Linked DNA regions of Luteitalea sp. TBR-22. The protein of the gene in region 1 interacts with the protein of each later gene in a pairwise test. Links are inferred from orthologs where the notes say so. Each region holds a gene or a part of one and is shown on either strand. Other genes may lie near its edges. The genes, in order: TBR22_RS16870 and mrdA.

Region 1 (3,279 bases):
CGCCCGGCTATGGCGGCCCCACCCCGCCGCCCGAGGATCCGTACGAACGTGCGCAGCGCGCGGTCGCCCCGCGCGGCCGCCCGCGCACCGAAACACCGCCTGCCGCCCCGCCGGCCGCCGAGACGCCGTCCTCGCCCCGGCAGCGCACGCCGCCAGCCCCACCGCCGGCGACACCGTCGGCCGACGCCCCGGCGGCAGCACCGCCTCCGGCCGCGCCGCCGGCCGATTCCGCGCCTCCGCCACGCGCGTCCGGCGCCACCAACGGTCGGCGCGCGGTGCCGCGCCCCTGAGGGGGGCCTTGGGCCTTGGGCCTTGGGCCTTGGGCCTTGGGCCTTGGGCCTTGGGCCTGCCGTGAGCCTTGAGCCCTGAGCCCTGAGCCCTGAGCCGTGAGCCTTGAGCCTTGAGCCTTGAGCCCTGAGCCCTGAGCCCGAGCCCCGAGCATTCCCGGCATTACCATGATCTGAGTGGCCACCTACGTTGTCCGCGTCGCCCGCCAGGCGACGGTCTTCCTCCTCTTCCTGCTGACCATCGTCCTCGGGGCGGTGAGCGGCGTGCTGTTTGCCTTCGCCGGTGACCTGCCGCAGATCTCGGCGCTCGACGACTACGCGCCGAGCACCATCACCCGCATCTACGCCACCAACGGCGAGGTGATCGGCGAGTTCGCCACGCAGCGCCGCACGGTGGTCACCTACGACGAGATCTCCCCGCTGCTGCGGCAGGCAATCGTCGCGGCCGAGGACAAGGACTTCGACAAGCACGTCGGGCTCTCGGTGCCGCGCATCCTCGCGGCGCTCGCCAAGGACGTCCTCGAGCGGCGCAAGGCCGGCGGGGCGAGCACGATCACGCAGCAGCTCGCGCGCAACCTGTTCCTCAACTTCGAGAAGACCTGGGAACGCAAGATCAAGGAAGCGATCCTCGCGATCCAGATCGAGAAGCGGTACACGAAGCGGGAAATCCTGACGATGTACTGCAACACGATCTACTTCGGGCACGGCGCCTATGGCGTCGAAGCCGCGTCGCGCCTGTACTTCGGCAAGTCGGCCAGGTCGCTGGCGCTCGAGGAGGCCGCCCTCATCGCCGGAATCATCCAGGGCAACGTGCGGCAGAGCCCGTACATCAACCCCGAGGCGGCGGCGCGCCGACGCAACTACGCCCTGCAGCGGATGGCCGAGGAAGGCTTCATCACGCAGGACGCCGCGCGCAAGGCCATCGCCAGTCCCATCAAGACGGCTGGCCTGCCCACGCAGCAGTATTCTCCGGCGCCCTACTTCGTCGAGGAGGTGCGGCAGCAGCTCGAGGCGCGGTTCGGCGCCAAGCAGCTGTACGAGAACGGGCTGTCGGTGCAGACGAGCCTCGACCTGCCGCTGCAGCTGGCCGCCACGCGCGCGCTGCAGCACGGCCTGCGGCGCCTCGACCAGCGCCGCGGCTTCCGGGAGCCGGTCAACCTGCTCGCGGCAGGCGCCGACCTCGACGCCTACCGCCACCCGCGGTGGCAGGGCCCCATGGTCGTCGGCGACGTCGTGCCCGCCGTCGTCACCGGCACCACCGCCACCGAGATTCAGGCACGCGCGGGTCGCCTCGACGTGCGGATCCCGAAGGCCGGCTTCGACTGGACGGGCAAGGCCAGCGCGTCGGCGCTCGTGTCGCGTGGCGACCTCGTGCAGGTGCTCCTCGAGCAGGTCGAAGACGGCGGCCACACCGCCGTCGGGCGCCTCGACCAGGAGCCTGAACTGCAGGGCGCCGTCGTCGCGCTCGACAACCGCACGGGCCGCACCCTCGCGATGGTCGGCGGCTTCGACTTCGACCGCAGCAAGTTCAACCGCGCGATTCAGGCGTCGCGGCAACTGGGCTCGACCTTCAAGCTGGTGGTCTACACGGCTGCCATCGATCGCGGCTACACGCCGGCGAGCACGCTGCTCGACGCGCCCGTGTCGTTCCCGGGCGGTGCCGGGTCACCGGCCTACGCGCCGATGAACTACGACCGCACGTTCCAGGGGCCGGTCTCGCTGCGCCGCGCCCTCGAGCAATCGCGCAACGTCCCCACCGTTCGCCTGATGAACGCGCTGGGACCCAAGCAGGTGATCCAGTACGCGCAGAAGCTGGGGATCACCTCGCCGATTCCGCCGTACCTCTCGAGCGCCCTCGGCGCCGGCGAGGCGACGCTGCTCGAGATCACGAATGCGTTCTCGTTGTTCCCCAACCAGGGGGTGCGGATGACGCCGTACCAGATCCTGCGGGTCACCGACCGGGAAGGCAACGCGCTCGAGGAGAACCGTCCGGTGCCCACCGAGGCCATCCGCGCCGACACCGCCTACGTGATGACCAGCCTGCTGCAAGGCGTCGTGCAGCACGGGACGGCGGCGCGGGCCGCCGCGCTGCAATGGCCGCTCGGCGGCAAGACCGGCACCACCGACGACTTCACCGACGCGTGGTTCATCGGCTTCGATCCCGACATCACGATCGGCGTGTGGGTGGGCTTCGACACCAAGCGCCCGATCGGCCAGGGCCAGAGCGGTGCGGTGGCCGCACTGCCCATCTGGATCGACGTGATGCAGCACTGGGTCGAGCGCCAGCGCAAGGTGCTCAAGGCGGTGCCCGAGTTCCCCGCCCCTGGCAACATCGTCTTTGCGACGAGCGAGACGGGCGACAAGGAAGCGTTCATCGCGGGCACGGAACCGGGCGCGGAGATTCGCTGACGCGAATCTCCCCCGGCTCGGTCCCCGCCGATCCCGGCATTACTCCTCGTCGGGTGAGGCCGTGCCCAGCGTGCCGCTGGCCTTGGCCATCAGGTAGGTCTTGATGAAGCTGTCGATGTCGCCGTCGAGGACGCGCGTGACGTCGCCTTCCTGGTACTTGGTGCGATGGTCCTTGACCATCTGGTACGGGTGCAGGACGTAGCTGCGGATCTGGCTGCCGAAGGCAATCGCCTGCTTCTCGCCGCCAAGGCGATCGAGCTCGGCCTGCTGCTCCTTCAGCTTCATGTCGTACAAGCGTGACCGGAGCACCTTCATGGCCACGTCCTTGTTCTTGTGCTGCGACCGCTCGTTCTGACACGAGACGACGACGCCGGTCGGCAGGTGCGTGATGCGCACGGCCGAATCGGTGACGTTGACGTGCTGGCCGCCCGCGCCGCTCGAACGATACGTGTCGATGCGCAGGTCCTTCTCGTCGATCGTGATGTCCACGTCGTCGGGCAGTTCGGGCCAGACGTAGAGCGAGGCGAACGACGTGTGTCGCCGCGCCGCCTGGTCGAACGGCGAGATGCGGACGAGGCGATGG
Region 2 (3,187 bases), 410 kb from region 1 along the record:
CCACCCCAGACCCAGGCGGCACCGGTGGGACCGGCCGGGACCGTCGGTGCCCCCAGCGTGCCGGCGACGCCGGCCGGGCCCGTCCCATGACGCGCCTGCTGTCGGTGGGGGCAGCGCTGCTCGCCGCGCTGATGCTGCAGACGGTGGTCGGCTACCAGCTGTTCGGCCGCCTGATCGCGATGGACCTGGTGCTGGTGGTGGTGGTCGGCACCGCGATCTTCTTCGGCCCCACCGCCGGCCTGGTGGCCGGCACGGTCGCCGGGCTCTGTCAGGACGCGCTGTCGGGCGGCGTGCTGGGCGTGGCCGGGCTGGCCAAGACGCTGGCCGGCTTCGTGGCCGGGGTGGTGGCCACGCAGTTCATCGTGAGCGGGATCATCCCCCGTGGCGTGGTGTTCTTCGCCATGACGTGGCTGCACGGGGTGTGTTTCCTCGGGCTCTACGCGATGATAGAGAGACACGGCATCGGGCGGCCCTGGCGGCAGATCCTGGTGCAGAGCCTGCTCAATGCGCTGGTCGGCGTGGTCGCCACCCAGGCCATCGAGCGAGGACCCGAGTGGTGGCGCCGGCGCCAGTACACGCGGCGCCACGAGGGACGACGAAGGCTGGCGCGCTGAGCGCGCCGTGAAGACGGGTCGAGCATGATCGCCGAGGAACGCCTGAACCTGCCGTTGCGCCTGCGCGTGCTCCAGTGGAGCCTCGCCGCGGTGTTCCTCGTGCTGGCGATCGCGTTCTGGTACTTCCAGGTCGCCCGGCACCAGCAGTTCCTCGAGATGGCGGAGAACAACCACCAGCGCGCGCTGCCCCTGCAGGCGCCGCGTGGGGTGCTCTTCGACCGGCGCGGCGCCGTCCTCGTCGAGAACCGCTACGCCTTCAACATCTCCATCGTCCGCGAGCAGGTGTCCGACCTGGCGCGCACCACCCGCCTGGTCGCGCAGTTGACCGGCACGCCCATCGAGTCGATCAGCGAGGCCCTCGAGCGCAGCAAGCGGCTGCCGACCTACCGGCCGACGGTGGTGATTCGCAACGTCACCGAGGCGCAGATTGCCGCCGTCGCCGCCCACCGCCTCGAGTTGCCCGGCGTGATCGTCGAGAAGACGCCGACCCGCCGCTACCCGTCCGAGTCGATGGCCGCGCACCTGATCGGGTACGTCGGCGAGGTCACCGACGCGCAACTGGCGCGCCCCGAGTATCGCGAGATCCCGGGCGGCGCCATCGTCGGGCAGGCCGGCGTCGAGCAGACCTACAACCCGTTGCTGATGGGCAGCGACGGCGCGCGTCACGTGGTCGTCAACAGCCGCGGCCGCGAGATCGACGTGCTCGGCGAAGAGGAGCCGGTCGAAGGCCGTCGCCTGCAACTGACCATCGACGCCGACGTGCAGCGCGCCGCCGAGGAGGCCTTCCGTCACTACGGGTTCCGCGGCGCCGCGATCGCCCTGGCGCCCAGGTCCGGCGAGGTCCTCGCGCTCTCGAGCCTGCCGGCCTACGACCCGAACGCCTTCGCGGCCGGCATCGGCCGCGCCGAGTGGAACGGCCTGCTCACCGACCCGCTGCGCCCGCTGAACAACCGGGCGATCCAGGGCCGGTACTCGCCCGGGTCGACCTTCAAGATCGCCGTCGCGGTGGCCGGGTTGCAGGAACACGTGATCACTCCCGACACGCGGATCTTCTGCGGCGGTGGCGCCTCGTTCTACGGACGGTTCTTCAAGTGCCACAAGGCCGGTGGTCACGGGTCGGTCGCGATGCGGGAGGCGATCGAGAAGTCCTGCAACGTGTACTTCTACACGCTGGGCAACATCCTCGGCGTCGACCGGATCCACAAGTGGGCGACCGCGCTCGGCCTCGGCGAGATGAGCGGCATCGACCTGCCGCACGAGACCCGGGGCATCATCCCGTCGACGGCGTGGAAGAAGCAGCGCACCGGCGAGAAGTGGTACGCGGGCGAGACGATCTCGGTGTCGATCGGGCAGGGGCAGGTGTCGGTGACGCCGATCTCGCTGGCCGTGATGATGGCCTCGGTGGCCAACGGCGGCACGCGCATCGTGCCGCACCTGGTGCGCGCGGTCGACAACGGGAAGGGCTGGGAGCAGTTGCCCGCCCCGGAAGGCCAGCACGAACTGGGGATGGAGCCGGCCAACGTCGACGTCGTCCGCGAAGGCCTGTGGATGGTCGTCAACGGCGCGGGCACCGGCGGCCGCGGCCGGATCGTCGGCTACGACGTGGGCGGCAAGACGGGGACCGCGCAGGTGATCTCGAACCAGGGGAAGGCGCGCGCCAAGGGCGACCGCGACCTGCGCGACCATGGCTGGTTCGTGTTCTTCGCCCCGGCGAAGAACCCGACGATTGCCGGCGTGGTCTTCGCCGAGCACTCCGAGCACGGCTTCAACGCCGCGCCGATCGCCAAGTTCATGATGGAGACGTGGTTCGCCAAGGAGGAGGGCCGCCCGCTGCCCACCCTCGGCCCACCACCGGCCGGCACGCCCGGCGCTGCCGGCACCACCGTGGTGGCGCAGCGCCCCGCCCCGCCGCGGACTCCGGCTGCACCCGTGGCCGCGACGCCGAGCACCCCCACGCACGCCTCGACGGGAGGCGCGCGATGAGGCTCGTCCGGATCGGCGAGCAGCGTTCCGCAATCCGCGCCCTGCCCGGCGCCCGGCGCCCGGTGCCCGGTGCCCGGTGCGGGCTGCCCGACTCCCGAGTTCCGGCTCCCGAGTCCCGGCTCCCGACTCCCGACTCCCGAGTCCCGACTCCCGACTCCCTTCCCCGGAGGCGTGCCTGATGTTCGAACAACGCCTCTACAAGCACCTCGACTGGTTCCTGTTCGGCGCGGTGCTTCTGCTGTGCGCGGTCGGGCTGCTGATGATCTACAGCACCACCTACGATCCGATCCGCGAGCGGGTCGGCCGCGAGTTCTACACGCAGTTGTCGGCCTGCGGCATCGGCCTGGTGGCGATGGCGCTGGTGCTGCTGATCGACTACCGCACGCTGTCGGAGTACGCGCCGGTGTTCTACGTCGGCGTCGCCGTGCTGCTGCTCTACGTGCTCTTCTTCGGTGTCGTGGCGGGCGGGTCGCGACGCTGGATCTCGCTGGTCGTCTTCAACCTGCAGCCGTCGGAGTTCGCCAAGGCGGCGCTGGCGCTCCTGCTGGCCACGTGGTTCGGCCAGGAGAAGCTGTCGGCGCTCCGCACCG

The links.
Region 2: the proteins of TBR22_RS16870 (region 1) and mrdA interact in binary tests that used the Escherichia coli proteins (3 or more experiments, as listed by UniProt). The link is inferred for Luteitalea sp. TBR-22 from one-to-one orthologs.

Annotation. Positions count from the first base shown.
Region 1 is NZ_AP024452.1:4,007,179-4,010,457, forward strand. The notes cover bases 114-3,080. They hold TBR22_RS16870 (penicillin-binding protein 1A), read left to right. Parts: upstream 114-464; coding sequence 465-2,696; downstream 2,697-3,080. Other genes in these bases: TBR22_RS16865 (DUF6600 domain-containing protein), read left to right, coding at 114-290. In the rest of the region: more of TBR22_RS16865, read left to right, coding at 1-113. UniProt on the Escherichia coli protein: Cell wall formation. Synthesis of cross-linked peptidoglycan from the lipid intermediates.
Region 2 is NZ_AP024452.1:4,415,798-4,418,984, reverse strand. The notes cover bases 243-3,117. They hold mrdA (penicillin-binding protein 2), read left to right. Parts: upstream 243-638; coding sequence 639-2,597; downstream 2,598-3,117. Other genes in these bases: rodA (rod shape-determining protein RodA), read left to right, coding at 2,776-3,117; mreD (rod shape-determining protein MreD), read left to right, coding at 243-614. Outside these bases: rod shape-determining protein MreC, read left to right, coding at 1-90; more of mreD, read left to right, coding at 87-242; more of rodA, read left to right, coding at 3,118-3,187. UniProt on the Escherichia coli protein: Catalyzes cross-linking of the peptidoglycan cell wall. Responsible for the determination of the rod shape of the cell. Is probably required for lateral peptidoglycan synthesis and maintenance of the correct diameter during lateral and centripetal growth.